2 regions of the Streptomyces sp. NPDC003635 genome follow, and region 2 is predicted to be linked to the other one. Evidence: riboswitches for the same ligand, from Rfam matches in the RefSeq annotation. Region 2 holds a riboswitch; the other holds the start of a gene.
What was found. Region 2 has a riboswitch for ZMP and ZTP ahead of ACWDRW_RS05540 (glycine hydroxymethyltransferase). Riboswitches for the same ligand answer to the same signal wherever they lie in the genome.
Positions count from the first base shown of each region.

Region 1: linked by a shared signal. The riboswitch ahead of ACWDRW_RS29485 (bifunctional 5,10-methylenetetrahydrofolate dehydrogenase/5,10-methenyltetrahydrofolate cyclohydrolase) and the one ahead of ACWDRW_RS05540 (glycine hydroxymethyltransferase) in region 2 are both predicted to bind ZMP and ZTP.

Region 1 covers NZ_JBSFOK010000038.1:83,735-91,506, forward strand. Annotated here, with positions in the region: gene ACWDRW_RS29450 (SDR family oxidoreductase) at 1-48, opposite strand, end outside; gene ACWDRW_RS29455 (MBL fold metallo-hydrolase) at 224-853, opposite strand; gene ACWDRW_RS29460 (S-(hydroxymethyl)mycothiol dehydrogenase) at 853-1,938, opposite strand; gene ACWDRW_RS29465 (SDR family oxidoreductase) at 2,026-2,865, opposite strand; gene ACWDRW_RS29470 (DNA-3-methyladenine glycosylase family protein) at 2,945-3,859, opposite strand; gene ACWDRW_RS29475 (hypothetical protein) at 3,935-4,231, opposite strand; gene ACWDRW_RS29480 (nuclear transport factor 2 family protein) at 4,823-5,188, shown strand; ZMP/ZTP riboswitch at 5,214-5,298, shown strand; gene ACWDRW_RS29485 (bifunctional 5,10-methylenetetrahydrofolate dehydrogenase/5,10-methenyltetrahydrofolate cyclohydrolase) at 5,319-6,167, shown strand; gene ACWDRW_RS29490 (CU044_5270 family protein) at 6,168-7,124, opposite strand; gene ACWDRW_RS29495 (RNA polymerase sigma factor) at 7,117-7,650, opposite strand; partial or broken gene ACWDRW_RS29500 (cbb3-type cytochrome c oxidase subunit I) at 7,757-7,772, shown strand, end outside.
Region 2 covers NZ_JBSFOK010000004.1:56,447-64,218, forward strand. Annotated here, with positions in the region: gene pdxR (MocR-like pyridoxine biosynthesis transcription factor PdxR) at 1-278, shown strand, start outside; gene ACWDRW_RS05525 (hypothetical protein) at 318-680, shown strand; gene ACWDRW_RS05530 (glutathionylspermidine synthase family protein) at 701-1,885, shown strand; gene rocD (ornithine--oxo-acid transaminase) at 1,949-3,154, opposite strand; ZMP/ZTP riboswitch at 3,257-3,346, shown strand; gene ACWDRW_RS05540 (glycine hydroxymethyltransferase) at 3,381-4,829, shown strand; gene ACWDRW_RS05545 (hypothetical protein) at 4,878-5,594, opposite strand; gene ACWDRW_RS05550 (hypothetical protein) at 5,642-6,376, opposite strand; gene ACWDRW_RS05555 (hypothetical protein) at 6,476-7,351, opposite strand; gene ACWDRW_RS05560 (RNA polymerase sigma factor) at 7,344-7,772, opposite strand, start outside.

The sequences.
Region 1 (7,772 bases), on a different contig from region 2:
GGCGCCGGCGACGAGGGCGACCTTGTCCTTCAAGGGCTGTGACGACATGTGCGGCCTTTCGTGAGGTGGCTTTCCGGTACCACCTTCTCGGCTAAGCCGGACACCTTCTGTCGGGATTCGGCGGGGAGGGGAAGACCGTCCGGAGGAGACCCGGGCCTGGTTCGGCTCCTGGTGGGAGCTGTACGGGCGGGAGCGCTGAAACCAGGCCGGGCGGGAGGCTCGTTCAGTGGCCCCGGGCGATCCACTCCTCCAGGTGCGGCGCCTCCGCGCCGATGGTCGTGGCGTCGCCGTGGCCCGTGAGGACCTTCGTCTCCGGTGGGAGGGTGAGCAGGCGGTCGCGGATGGAGTCGATGATCGTCGGGAAGTGGGAGAAGGAGCGGCCGGTGGCGCCGGGGCCGCCCTTGAAGAGGGTGTCGCCGGTGAAGACGGCGCCCAGTCCGGGGTCGTACAGGCAGACCGCTCCGGGCGCGTGGCCGGGCGTGTGCAGGACCCTGAGATCGGCGCCGGCGGCCTCGATGACCTGGCCGTCCAGGAGGTGGGCGTCCGGGTCTCGGTCGGGGTGGGTCTGCTTCCACAGCGCGAGGTCGTCGGGATGCAGCCAGATGGTGGCACCGGTGCGCTCGGCGAGGGCGGGCGCGGCGTCGATGTGGTCGTTGTGGGCGTGGGTGCACACGATGGCCGTCAGGCGGCGGTCGCCTACGGCCTCGGCGATGGCGTCCGCGTCGTGGGCGGCGTCGATGACGACGACCTCGTGGTCGTCGCCGACGAGCCACACGTTGTTGTCGACGTCCCAGGTGCCGCCGTCGAGGCTGAACTGCCCCGAGGTGACGAGTCGTTCGATGCGCGCGGCCATCACAGCACCACCACCGAACGCAGCACGTCACCCTGGTGCATCCGCTCGAACGCCTTCTCCACCTCGTCCAGCGCGATCGTCTCGGTCACGAACGCCTCCAGGTCCAGGCGACCTTGCAGATGCAGGTCGATCAGCATCGGGAAGTCTCGGGAGGGCAGACAGTCCCCGTACCAGGACGACTTGAGCGCGCCGCCGCGGCCGAAGACGTCCAGCAGCGGCAGTTCCAGCTTCATCTCGGGGGTCGGGACGCCGACCAGGACGACCGTTCCGGCCAAGTCGCGGGCGTAGAAGGCCTGTTCGTACGTCTCCGGGCGGCCGACCGCCTCGATGACGACGTCCGCCCCGAAGCCGCCCGTCAGCTCGCGGATCGCCTCGACGGCGTCCGCCGTACGGGAGTTCACGGTGTGGGTGGCGCCCATGGCGCGGGCCTTGTCCAGCTTGCGGTCGTCGATGTCGACAGCGATGATCTTCGCGGCGCCCGCCAGCCGAGAGCCGGCCACCGCCGCGTCGCCGACGCCACCGCAGCCGATGACCGCGACCGTGTCGCCCCGGCCCACGTTCCCGGTGTTGATCGCGGCGCCGATACCGGCCATCACCCCGCACCCCAGCAACCCGGCGACCTGCGCCGAGACGGCCGGGTCGACCTTGGTGCACTGCCCGGCCGCGACCAGCGTCTTCTCCGCGAAGGCGCCGATGCCGAGAGCGGGCGACAACTCGGTGCCGTCCGTCAGGGTCATCTTCTGCCGCGCGTTGTGGGTGTTGAAGCAGTACCAGGGCCGCCCCCGCAGACAGGCACGGCACTGGCCGCACACCGCACGCCAGTTGAGGATGACGAAGTCGCCGGGGGCGACGTCGGTGACGCCGTCGCCGACCGACTCGACGACACCGGCCGCCTCGTGACCGAGCAGGAACGGGAAGTCGTCGTTGATTCCGCCCTGCTTGTAGTGCAGATCGGTGTGGCAGACACCGCAGGCCTGGATGCGGACGACGGCCTCGCCCGGCCCCGGGTCGGGCACGACGATCGTCTCCACCCGGACCGGTTGGTCCTTGCCCGGTGCGATCACGCCGCGTACCTGCTGCGCCATGGTGCTGACCCCTCTTCCTAGGCCGGTGTACGTCTTCTCGACCCTACGCGGGACTGATCGGAAACGGCAGCCGACGCGGAAAGCGGTTCAGGCCCTCAGCACCTGCTCCAGCGAGGTGGCGGGGCGGCCGGTCAGCTCCTCGATCGCGCTGGTCACCCCGGCCAGGGAGCCGTCGGCGATGGCGGTGTAGGTGGAGACCCAGGCGTCGAGCTGCCAGTCGGGCGCGCCGTAGCCCTTGCGGGAGGCGTAGGCCTCCTCGACCGTCTCCGGGAGGTACGAGACGGTGCGTCCGGTGACGGCGGCGATGGTGGCCGCGATGTCGATGAGGCCGAGCGCCTCCGGGCCGGTCAGTTCGTAGGTGCGCCCGGCGTGCTCGGCCGGGTCGCGCAGGACCGCGACGGCGGCATCGGCGATGTCGTCCTGGGCGACCACGGCGGCCCGCCCGGCGCCCGCGGGGCCGCGGATGACGCCGTCCTCCCCGACCAGGGCGGGCATGAAGTCCGCGTACAGGTTGTCCCGCAGGAAGGTGAACGGCACGCCGCTGGCACGCAGATGCTGTTCGGTGTGCCAGTGGTCGCGGGCCAGGGTGAAGGTCGCGTCGGGGGCGGCGCCGTAGAAGGAGATGTACACCAGGTGCGCGACCCCGGCCGCGGCGGCAGCGTCGATGAAGGCGCGGTGGTGCTCGACGCGGTCGGGGGTCTCCGAGGCGGAGACCATCAGGACGCGGTCGGTGGGGCGCAGGGCGCGGACGACGGCGTCGTGGTCGTCGTAGGCGCCGGACACGGCGGTGGCGCGCGGCAGTTCGGGGGCTCTGGACGGGGTGCGGACCAGGAGGGTCTGGGGGATTCCGGCGGCGGCCAGTCGGCGGGCGATACGTCCGCCCAGGCGTCCGGAGGCGCCGGTGACGGCGTAGGTGGGCTCGGCCATGGCGGGCTCCTTGCTGGGGTGCGGGGGTCGGCTGTCGATCCGTATCAGACGTGTGTGCGGTCGTCGGGGGTGACACGCGCTAGCGCAACGGCCCCGCGCGGGGCGCCCGGGGGCCGTGGCGCGGGGCGGCCCCCGGGCTGAGTTCCAGCAGGCGGACCACGCGGTAGCGGTGCGGGCGCAACGGCTCGTAGAACGCCTCGATCTCGTGCTCCGCCAGGGGCCGCCCCAGGAGCGCCACGCCCGTCATCGTGCCGAGGTGGTAGTCGCCCAGGGGCAGCGCGTCCGCGTCACCCAGGGCCCGGTGGCCGACCTGGGCGGCGGTCCAGACGCCGACGCCGGGCAGCTTCGCCAGGACGTCGTACGCCCGTTCGGGATCGCCGGCGCAGCGGTCGAGCCATACGGCATGGCGGGCCGCCTCGACGAGGGTGGCGGAGCGGTGCAGGTCCACGCCCGCCCGGCGCCACTCCCAGCTGGGGACGGTCCGCCAGATCTCCGGGGGCGGGGGTACCCGCATGCCGTCGGGGGCGGGGCCGGGCGGCGGCTCCCCGTACTTGTGGACCAGGCGGGCGAAGGAGGCGGCGGCGTCCAGGCCGACGACCCGCTGTTCGAGGACCGCGGGCACAAGGGCCTCGAACAGCCGTCCGGTGCAGGGGATCCGCAGGCCGGGCAGGCGGCGCACGGCCCCGCGCAGCACGGGGTGCGCGGGCCGGAACAGTTCAGGCCGGTCGCCCTCGCCGAGTTCACGCCGGACGGAGTCGGCGAGCTCGGCCGCGCCGGGTCCCCAGACGTCGACGCCGAGGTCGTCCAGGCGGTGCTGGCGGATGCGGTAGGTGACCGCTCCGGAGGCGGTGCGCGCGACGCGCCACACGGTGCCGTCGGCTTCGACCCGGTGCGTGGGGTCGTAGGAGCCGCGGCGCAGACTGGACAGGGTCAGCCGCGCGTCCACGGGAAAACCGGGCCGCCAGCGCACGGACCGGTCCGGAGGCTGCCGCATGCCTCCCACCCTCCCGGAAACACCGAGGGGCCGCCCGGCGGTCCGGGCGGCCCCTCGGTGCGGGGGGACGGCGGGTCAGTACTCGATGCCGGGGAGCAGACCCGTCACCGGGGCGACCATGTCGGTGACCTGGTGCAGCTGGTTCAGCTCGTGCACCCGGTTGAGCTCGTTCAGCTGCGCCGAAGGCTTCGGCATGGCCGCCTTGTGCGCTTCCGGGATGTCGCTCACGGTCAGCGAGTCGAGCATGCGGATCGGGCTGAGGTTCGCGCCGGGGGCGGCCTCCGCCTCGGCCGCGCTCGCCAGCGGCGCGGCGAGGCCGGTGACCGAGGCGGCCAGACCGACGGCGGCGACGATACGTCGAGTTGAGATCATGTTTGGAGCAACGCCGACGGGCCCCCGCCGGACACGGCCGCCGGGCCCGGCTCACCCGTCAGGCGGACCGCCGCACCGCGCTTGCCGCGCCCGCGAGAACGCCTGACCCGCGCCCGCAAGCCCGCCCCCGACCACACCCGCAGCCTCGCCTCCCCCGCGCCCGCGAGAACGCCCCGGCACACCCGCAAGATCGCCGCAGCCGCGCCGGGAGATCGCCCCCGGCCACATCTGCAGCCTCGCCTCCGCCGCGCCGCGAGCCCCCGTCGACACCCGCAAGATCGCCTCAGTCTCGCCCGCGAGAACGCCTCCAGCCACGCCCTCGGCCTCGCCTCCCCCGCGCCCGCAAGCCCGCCCCCGGCCACACCCGCGGCATTGCCTCCCCCGCGCCCGCGAGATCGCCTCAACGCGCGCCCGTAGAGCCGCCCCGGTCGCGCCCGTAAAGCCGCCCCGCCCGCTGCCGCGAGACCGTCCCCGCCCCGCCCCCAAGGTCGCGCCCGCTGCGCTTGCCGAGGCCGCCGGGGCGGAGGAGCCTCTTAGGTGAGGCCGGCGCGGCACGCTCCCCCGAGGCCGCGGGCCTTCGAGGAGGCAACCATGGGCAGCGCGGCACACCCCGGCTTCGACACCGAAGCCTTGCGCCGGGGCATCGAGGGAGACACGGCGACGACGCTCCTGTCGCTCTACGCGGACGACGCCGAACTGCGCGTCGTGGACCGCAACACCCAGCCCAGCAGTCCCCGGGTCCTGCACGGCCGTGACGAGATCAGCGAGTTGCTGGAGGACGTCTACAGCCGCGACATGACCCACAAACTGGAGCGCTGTGTCGTCGAGGGCGACACCGTCGCCTTCACCGAGTCCTGCCGGTACTCCGACGGGGTACGGGTGCTCGCCGAGTCGATGGCGTCCGTGAAGGACGGCAAGATCGTCGAGCAGACGATGATCCAGGCCTGGGACGAGTAGACGAGTAAAGGAGTCCGTTAGGGTGGGGGCGGGCCGTGACTGGCGCTGAGGTGGAGCACCACCGGGGAGCGGCCTACGCAGAGTCGATGCCGTGCGCCTGGGCGAACCGGAACCAGCCCAGGAGTGGATCATGTCTCAGGCACGGCTCATGGACGGCACGTCCCTCGCCCGCACGATCGTGACGGAGACCGCCGAGCGGGCGGCCCAGCTCACCGAACGCACCGGCACCGCGCCCTGTCTGGCGACGGTGCTGGTCGGCGAGGACCCGGCCTCGGTCACCTACGTCCGGATGAAGCAGAACCGCTGCCGCACGGCCGGCATCGCGTCCCGGCACGTGGCGCTGCCCGCGACCACCACCACCGAGGAACTCGTCGCCGAGCTGCGGAAGCTGTCGGACGACCCCGGCGTGCACGGCATCCTGCTCCAGCACCCGATGGGCGCGCACGTCGACGAGCGGGCCGCGTTCGAGGCGATAGCGCCGGAGAAGGACGTGGACGGCGTCACCTTCGCCTCCTTCGCCACGATGAGCTTCGGCCTGCCGGGCTTCGTGTCCTGCACGCCCGGCGGCATCATGCGGCTGCTGGACGCCTACGACGTCGATCCGTCCGGCAAGCGCGCGGTGGTCGTCGGCCGCAGCGCGATCCTCGGCAAGCCGGCCGGCATGCTGCTGCTCGCCCGGGACGCGACGGTGACGTACTGCCACTCCCGTACGGCGGACCTGTCGGCGGCGGTCCGGGAGGCGGACATCGTGGTCGCCGCCGTGGGGCGGCCCCGGCTGATCCGGGGTCAGGACATCAAGCCCGGCGCGGTCGTCGTCGACGCCGGGTACAACGAGGGGAACGTCGGTGACGTCGACTTCGACTCCGCCGTCGAGCGGGCCTCCCTGATCACCCCGGTGCCGGGCGGTGTGGGTCCGATGACGATCGCCGTCCTGCTGGAGCAGACGGTGACCGCCGCCGCCCGGCAGCTCGGGGTGTGATCAGCGCGTCCAGGCGCGGTACGACATCACGTCACCGGCCCTGACGTCGTACTCGGGCTCCGCCTCGGCGAAGGTGCTCTCGAGCCCGAGGACGGCGCCGGTGGCCGGGTCCAGGATCAGCATGTGGCGGATGCCGGAACCGTCGTACACGTACGCCTGTCCGACCCGCCCGAGCCGGTCGGTGACCCGGCCCACCGGCCTGAGCCCGTCGGCGTCCGCCAGCAGGCGGGTGAGCGCCGCCGACTCCCGGGCGCCGAGCGTCCAGGTGTCCAGCAGCACCCCGACGGCGTCGAGGAGTTGGCCGGTGTCGAGCTCGTTTCCGGTGTACGCGGCCTCCTGGAGGTAGGAGCGCAGGCGGGCGGGGTCGGCGGGCGGCGGTGACTGCGGAGGGGCGTCGCTCCAACTGGGCGGGTAGGTCTGCCTGCTGAGGACGTGGCCGTCGTCGACGAGTTGCCCGTCGTCGGTCAGGACGGGTCGGCCGGGGTGCCCGGGGTCGGTCGCCACGACGAGTTCCGTGTGACTGCCGTCGGCCCGCCACCGCACGAGACGCTCCTCGGGGAGCGTGACCGGCGGCTCGTCCTCGCTCATCCCCAGGCTCCACGACCGCACATGCGTGCCCTTGCGGAGCTTCGGCACACCGTCGGCCGCCGATGCCTGCGCCCTTTCGGCCAGGGTGCGCAGGGTTACGGGGGTGGCGTCGGCCCGCACGACGAGCGGGTGAGGTGCGGCAAGGGCCGGGGTGGTGGTGCGGTCGGAGAACAGCAGCGCCGACACGAGCGCCGCGACCAGCGCCGTGGCCGTCAGCGCCCAGAGCAGGCGGGGGCGGCGGGAGGCGCGGGCGTTCAGCAGCCGGTTCAGGTGCCGTTCGGCGGTGTGGTCCAGGGGGCCGTCGCCGAAGTGGGGGCCGTCGGTCGGGACCGGGTTGGCGCCGCGGAGGAGGTCGAGTTCGTCAGCCATGGCCGTGCTCCTTGGCGGGGGTCGTGGGGCCGATGCGGTCGATCTCGGCTCTGAGCCGACGCCGGGCCCGGTGCAGGCGCATGGCCGCGGCGCGGGTGCCGCAGCCGAGGGCGACGGCCACTTCGTCGATGCCGAGCTCCTCCCAGGCCGTCAGCCGCAGCACCTCCTGGTCGGCCGGGGAGAGCCGGCCGAGGGCGTCATGCACCCAGGCGCCGGGGGCCTCCGCGTCGGGGCCCTCCGCCATGTGCCGGCCGTGGGCCGCGTCGTCGTTGCCCATCCGGCGCACCAGTCGCCGCCGGCGCCCCTGGCCGCGTACCGCGTTCGCCAGGCAGTTGCGTGCCACGCCGTACAACCAGGGCAGCGGGGTCGCGGGCAGGTCGGCACGGCGCCGCCAGGCCACCGTGAACACCTCCGCCACCACTTCCTCGACGTCGTCCGGGCGCCCGTCGAGGCGCCGCGCGACATAGCGGCTGACCGCCCAGTAGTGCTCGCGATAGGCAGCGGCGAAGATCTCGTCGTTGCTCATGTCCCGTTCGTGTCCGGCACCCCCGGGATCGTCACACCCGGGTTCGGTGATTCTTGTCGCGTCCCTGAAGTGTGACGTGCGCCGGGGGCGCGGACACAGGCGGGTCGTGAGAGACCAAGTCG
Region 2 (7,772 bases):
GCGACGCCCTGATCACCGCCCTCACCGAACGCGCCCCGGACGTGCGGGTCACCGGTATCGCGGCCGGCCTGCACGCCGTCCTGTGCCTGCCGCCCGGCACCGAGGCCTCGGTCGTCCAAGCCGCCCACTGGCAGGGGCTGTTCCTGCACGGCCTGGCGTACTTCCGCCACGAACAGGCCTGCGCCGACCCTCTCGACGCACTCGTCGTCGGCTACGCCACCCCGCCCGACCACGCATGGTCGGGGGCCCTCGAAGCCCTGTGCAGGGTGCTGCCGTAAGGTGATCGCCCAGCCGAGGGACACGGGGAGAGAACGGCAATGGCACAGACGAAGCGTCGGCTGCGGTCCAGCACGGTGGTGCTCGGCGGTATGGGAGTCGTCGCGGCGGCACTGACCTCCTGCGGTTCCGAGCCCGACCGCCGCTGCGTCGACCGGGACAGCTACACCTGGGACGGCTACAAGGTCATCGCGGACAAGAACTGCAAGTCCGGCTCCTCGGGCTCCTCCGGCTCGTCGTACGGCAAGAGCGGCAAGAAGAAGACCGGCGGTGGCTCCGACGCGGCCTGGTACTACGACGCCGAAGTCGACGGCGGCCGCGCCGACTACGGCACCTTCAGCCGCAGCGAGGCCGTCGACCGCGGCGGATTCGGCTGCTCCGGCTCCGGCAGCGGCGGCGGCTGAGACCCTCGGGACGCACCCCCATGGAACGCCGCACCATCGCCCCCCGCCCCGACTGGCAGCACACCGTCGAGGAACAGGGGTTGATCTACCCGCTCACCCGCTACCCCGACGACTCCCTGCGCCCGTACTGGGACGAGAGCGCCTACTACGTCTTCTCGCTGGAGGAGGTCGAGGCGCTGGAGGAGGTCGTCGAGGAACTGCACCGCATGTGCCTGCGGGCGGCGGACCACATCATCACCTCCGGGCGCCTCGCCGACCTCGGCATCACCGACCCGCGCGTGGCGGAAGCGGTCACCGAGGCCTGGCACCGCCGCGCCGAACTGCCCTCCGTCTACGGCCGCTTCGACCTGCGCTACGACGGCCGCGGCCCGGCGAAGCTGCTGGAGTACAACGCCGACACCCCCACCTCCCTGGTCGAGGCCGCCTCCCCGCAGTGGTTCTGGATGGAGGAGCGCTTCCCCGGCGCCGACCAGTGGAACTCCCTGCACGAACGCCTGGTCGCCGCCTGGAAGAAGCAGGCCGCCCTCCTCCCGCCCGGCAGCCCCCTGTACTTCGCGCACTCCTCCGCCGACGAACTCGGCGAGGACCTCATGACGGTCGCCTACCTCAAGGAAACCGCCGAGCAGGCCGGCCTGGACACCGACTGGATCTCCATGGAGGAGATCGGCTGGGACCGCCTCTCGGGCCGGTTCGTCGACAACCGGCTCCGCTTCATCCGCAGCTGCTTCAAGCTCTACCCCTGGGAGTGGCTCACCACCGACCGCTTCGCCGGTCACGTCCTGGACACCCTCGACAACGGCGGCGGCACGGGGACGACCCTGTGGATCGAGCCGGCCTGGAAGATGCTCCTGTCCAACAAGGCCCTGCTGGCCATCCTCTGGGAGCTCTACCCGGGCCACCCCAACCTCCTCCCGGCCCACCTCGACGGCCCGCGCGACCTCGCCCGCACCACCGGCTACGTCGCCAAACCCCTGCTGGGCCGCGAAGGCGCGGGCGTGACCGTCCACGAACCGGGTGCCGACCCCGTCATCCGCGACGAGCCCTGCTGCTACCAGGAGCTGGCGCCGCTGCCCGACTTCGACGGCAACCGGGTCGTCCTCGGCGCCTGGGTCGTCGAGGACGAGTCGGCGGGCCTGGGCATCCGCGAGTCCGGGGGACTGGTCACGGACGAGTACGCGCGCTTCCTCCCGCACGTGATCCTCTGAGGCCGGTACGGCGCACGTGATCCTCCGGTACGGCTCGATCCATGCCCGGGTCGACCCGATCGGCTACAGCCCCAGTACGAAACGGAGTTGGGCGAGCCCCCAGTCCAGGTCCTCCTTGCCGATCACCAGCGGCGGGGCGATCCGGACCGTGGCGCCATGGGTGTCCTTCACCAGCACACCCCGGTCCATCAGCTTCTCCGACACCTCACGCCCGGTGCCGTAGCGCGGTGCGATGTCAACGCCCGCCCACAGTCCCCGCCCCCGCACCGCCGTGACACGGCCGGTGTCGGCCAGCGCGGTCAGCTCCCGGTGCAGATGATCACCCAGCTCCGCCGAACGCGCCTGGAACTCGCCCGTCCGCAACATCGCGATCACCTCCAGCGCCACCGCACAGGCCAGTGGGTTCCCGCCGAACGTCGAGCCGTGCTCCCCGGGTCCGAACACCCCCAGCACCTCGGCCGAGGACACCACCGCCGACACCGGCACCACCCCGCCCCCGAGCGCCTTGCCCAGCACGTACATGTCCGGCACGACCCCCTCGTGCTCACACGCGAACGTCCGCCCCGTCCGCCCGAGCCCCGACTGGATCTCATCGGCCACGAAGAGCACGTTCCGCTCCCGGGCCAGCTGCCGCACCGCCGCCAGATAGCCGGACGGCGGCACCAGTACCCCCGCCTCGCCCTGGATCGGCTCCAGCAGCACCGCCACCGTGTTCTCGCTCAGCGCCGAACGCATCGCCGTCAGATCCCCGTACGGCACGATCTCGAACCCCGGTGTGTACGGCCCGAAGTCCGCCCGCGCCTCCGGGTCCGTGGAGAAGCTGATCAGGGTCGTCGTCCGACCGTGGAAGTTGTTGCCCGCGACCACGATCTTCGCCATCTCCGCGGGCACGCCCTTGACCCGGTAGCCCCACTTGCGGGCCGTCTTCACCGCGGTCTCCACCGCCTCCGCGCCCGTGTTCATCGGCAGCACCATCTCCATGCCGCACAACTGCGCCAGCTGCTCGCAGAACGCGGCGTACCGGTCGTGATGAAACGCCCGCGACGTCAGCGTCACCCGTTCCAGCTGCGCCTTCGCCGCCTCGACGATCCGCCGGTTGCGGTGCCCGAAGTTGAGGGCCGAGTAGCCGGCGAGCAGATCCAGATAGCGCCGCCCCTCCACATCCGTCATCCAAGCCCCGTCGGCCGACGCGACGACGACCGGCAGCGGCGCGTAGTTGTGCGCACCGTGCGCCTCGGCCGCGGCGATGAGGGTTTCCGTAGTGGTCACGGCACCTCCAGAAGACACCCGAAGACAAGCGGGACCCCCTTCCTATCCTTGCTCGGATGGTGGACGCGGGACCTTCACCCGACGGCGCGCCCGGTAGGCTGACCAGCGGGCCGTGACTGGCGCGCTGGGATGGGACCGACCATCGGGGAGCGGCCCGGTCGTGACTGTGTGCCGTGCGCCTGGGCCGAACCGTGAACGCTGAACGCCACGCCGTCCGGAGGCCGACTTGTCCGAGCAGCCCCTGTCCAACGAATCCACCGCCTTCCGCGCCGCCCTCGACGTCATCCGCGCCGTGGAGCCGCGGGTCGCCGACGCCATCGGCCAGGAGGTCCACGACCAGCGCGAGATGCTCAAGCTGATCGCCTCCGAGAACTACGCCTCCCCGGCCACTCTGCTGGCGATGGGCAACTGGTTCAGCGACAAGTACGCCGAGGGCACGATCGGCCGCCGCTTCTACGCCGGCTGCCGCAATGTCGACACCGTCGAATCCCTCGCCGCCGAACACGCCAAGGAGCTTTTCGGCGCCCGCCACGCCTACGTCCAGCCGCACTCCGGAATCGACGCCAACCTCGTCGCCTTCTGGTCCGTCCTCGCCGCCCGCGTCGAGGCCCCCGCCCTGGAGAAGGCAGGCGTCCGCCAGGTCAACGACCTCTCCGACGCCGACTGGGCCGAGCTGCGCCAGGCCTTCGGCAACCAGCGCATGCTCGGCATGTCCCTGGACGCCGGCGGCCACCTCACCCACGGCTTCCGTCCGAACATCTCCGGCAAGATGTTCGACCAGCGCTCCTACGGCACCGACCCGGCCACCGGCCTCCTGGACTACGACGCCCTGCGCGCCTCCGCCCGGGAGTTCAAGCCGCTGATCATCGTCGCCGGGTACTCCGCCTATCCCCGTCTGGTGAACTTCCGGATCATGCGGGAGATCGCCGACGAGGTCGGCGCGACCCTCATGGTCGACATGGCCCACTTCGCGGGCCTGGTCGCAGGCAAGGTCCTCACCGGCGACTTCGACCCGGTCCCGCACGCCCAGATCGTCACCACCACCACCCACAAGTCGCTGCGCGGCCCGCGCGGCGGCATGGTCCTGTGCGACGACTCCCTCAAGGACCAGGTCGACCGAGGCTGCCCCATGGTCCTCGGCGGCCCGCTCCCGCACGTCATGGCCGCCAAGGCCGTCGCCCTCGCCGAGGCCCGGCAGCCCTCCTTCCGGGACTACGCCCAGCGCATCGTCGACAACTCCCAGGCCCTCGCCGAGGGCCTGATGCGCCGGGGCGCCACCCTGGTGACGGGCGGCACGGACAACCACCTCAACCTGATCGACGTGGCCACCTCCTACGGCCTGACCGGCCGCCAGGCCGAGGCCGCGCTCCTGGAGTCCGGCATCGTCACCAACCGCAACGCCATCCCGGCCGACCCCAACGGCGCCTGGTACACCTCCGGCATCCGCATCGGCACCCCCGCCCTGACGACCCGCGGTCTCGGCACCGCCGAGATGGACGAGGTCGCCGGCCTCATCGACCGCGTCCTCACCACCACCGAGGCCGGCACCACCAAGTCCGGTGCCCCCTCCAAGGCCGCCCACGTCCTGGACGCGAAGATCGCGGACGAGATCTCCCGCCGGGCGACCGACCTGGTGGCCGGCTTCCCGCTGTACCCGGAGATCGACCTCGGCTGATCAACGCCCTGTTGAGTTGTCAAGGAGCAGCGATTCCCAGGATGACTCTCAAAGATCGATGAGCTGCTGACGCGGCCCCTCCCGCGGCGGTCCGGCACCCGGCCGGGCCGCCGCGCGGCGTATCGCGAGCGTGCCGCCCACCCCGGCCGCGAAGCCCACGGCCAGACCCGGCAGCGCCCACCACACGGCGTCCTCCGCCGGCGCCGGGCCGTCGGCCCCGGCCAAGGCGTGGGCACTCGGTTCGCCCAGTACTCCGGCCCGGTCGAGGTGCTCGAAGACCGAGCGGGGTGCCCGGTGCCAGCGGATGTCGTCGTCCTCCACCTCCGGCGCCGGATCCGAGCGCACCCACGGTGTGCCGTCCGCCGCGACCAGCAGCTGGTCCTGCCGCTCGACGGCCACGTCCCCACCCGGCGCCCGATGCGTCATGGGCCGCCCGCCCACCCCCGTCAGCCCCCACACCACCGTGATCCGCACCGGCGGATGGCGACCCTCGACCCAGGCCTCGGGCACCCGCTCCGTCCCCGTGTACATCGGCTCCAGCAGCTGCCACAGCCGGGCGAACCGCGGCTCCCCGGACCGCACCGAGGTCGGCTGCCCGACACCCCCACCGACCACCATCGCCAGGTCCGGTGCCTCCGTCGCGGCCCCCGCACCGCCCCCCTCCGCCTCGACCGCCCCGGCTGCCGCCGCCCCTCCGACCAGCACCAGCCCCACCGCTCCCAGCAGCACGAGCCGTGCCGCCGTTCGCCCCCTTCGGACCCTCATCCGTCCCCTCACCCTCCCCTGCCTCCCCCGCCGATCGCATCCGTGACTCACACGTCCCGCAGCTCCTGCCGAGGCCCCGGTTCCCCCCGACCGCCCAGCCGCAACCGTGCGGCGAAGGGCCGCAGGACCAGCGCCAGCGCCGCTCCCGCCGCACCCCCTGCCAGGGCCCACCACCAGCCGGTGTCGTCGTCCGACCGCGCTGTCGCCGTGCTCCGGGGCGCGGGCGGGGTTTCCGCCCCGGTCGCCTCGGCCGGAGCTTCCGCCGCCGCGTCGTCGCGATACACGTCCCGCAGGGAGAAGGCGGACAGGTCCTCCCCGGAGCCGGGGCGCTCCAGCAGGTCCAGGTCGGAGAGCAGGGCGCGGATGGGTCCGGGGTCCGCGGCGCGGTGCCAGCTGGGGGTCGTCGGATCGGCGGGGATCATCGCCCGGCGCATCCAGACGTCCTCGCCCTCGCTGACCGGGAAGATCCAGTCGATCCGCCAGGGGCTGCTGTCATGGATGAGCCAGGTGAGGGTGATCCGAAGGTCGGCCCGCACGCCCTCGGGCGGCGCCCGGAAAGAGCCCGCCCTGAGGAGGGAGTCCAGCCGGCCGTACTCCCGGTCCGAGTAGTACAGCCCTGCCGTCCGACCGGTCTCCGGCGAGACCAGGAACACGCTCGTCGGCCCCCCGGCCGACGCGGGCGCCGCACCCCACACGAGCATCGCCAGCGTCACCGTCAACGCCCCCGCCGACGCCGTCAGCCGGTGCCGTCCCGCCCTCGGTCCCCGCCCTCGACCGCGCATCCGAACCCCCAGTGAGTCGATTGCCGTCCGGCCCGTCCCCGAGCCGCGTGTCACTTCTGGTACACCGCCCGAGCCGCCGGGGTTCCCGTCCCCGGCCGACTATTCGGAGGTCTTCTCCAGCGACTTGGCGATCTCCACCGCCCGCTGTTTCGACGCCACCCCTTCCAGCCGGAGCGTGAGCGTGCCCTCGACCGCCGGGTCCGCCTCGTGCATCCACAGCAGCGTCGGCCCGGCCGTCCGCTCCTGGTGCGTGTGGGTGGAGCCGTCCGCGCCGATCAGGGGGAAGCTCAGCAGATGCGGGCGCGCGAACCACAAGGCGGTGTCCTGGGGCGCCGCGCCGTCCCCGGTGCCCAGGCTGATCCACTCCGGCTGCTCCCGCACGGTCTTCACGAAGGCGGGGTCCAGACGGGCCCGGAACTCGTCGAGACGGACCGTCCGCCCGTCCTCCTGCCAGCACAGGCTCACCAGGAACCGTCCGCTCGGCTGGTCCGTGACCGTCACCGCGTCCGGCGCGCCGAGCGCCTCCGGCACCACGGGGGCGAACCCCGCCCTGCGCTCGGCCCCCGGAAGCGACACCGACCCCGAGCCCGGACAGCGAGGCACCTCGGCGCTCGCCGACGGCCGGGCCGAGGGGTCGTAGCGCACCTCGACCCCGCCGAAGCCGAACCAGTCGAAGACCGCCGCCCGCACCGGGGGCGTGAGCACGAGCACCGTGAGCAGACCGCACAGCGCGGCCGTCAGCGAACGCCAGCGCGCCCGGGTCCACCGGCGTGCCGCGCGCAGCCGCTCCCCGGCCCCGGCCGGCTCGGCCACCGGGGTGGGGACGTGCTCGGCGAGTATCTGCTGCAGCACCCGCTCGACCATCGTCTCCGCGCCGTCGGCCCCGGGCCGGTCCAGGGACCTCCCGAGCGAGCGCAATTCCTCCGGCAGCCCGCGGCCACCCCCACCGTCGTGGGAACGACGCTCCTCATCCATGCTCCTCACCCCCTTCCCCGGGCTCGAAGTCCGGCAGCAGCCTGCCCAGCTTGCGCAGCGCGCGATTGAGCCGGGACTTCACCGTCCCCCGGGGCCAGCCCAGGGCCTGGGCCGTCTCCGGTTCGTCCATCTCCAGCAGATAGCGGTAGGTGACGACCAGGCGGTGCTCCTCGCTCAGCTTCTCCAGGGCGGCCAGCAGGGCCGCGCGGCGCTCCGTCCGCAGCGTCGCCGCCGCCGGGTCCGCCGATTCCGGTATCAGCGGCTCGGCCTCCACGAAGGCCGCCTCCCGGCCGGCGAGCGTGCGCTGCCGGGCCGCCGTCCGCACTGTGTTCCTCGTCTCATTGGCGACGATCGACAGCAGCCACGGCTTGAAGGCCGCGCCGTCCTTGAACCGGCCCAGCGCGCAGTACGCCTTCACGAA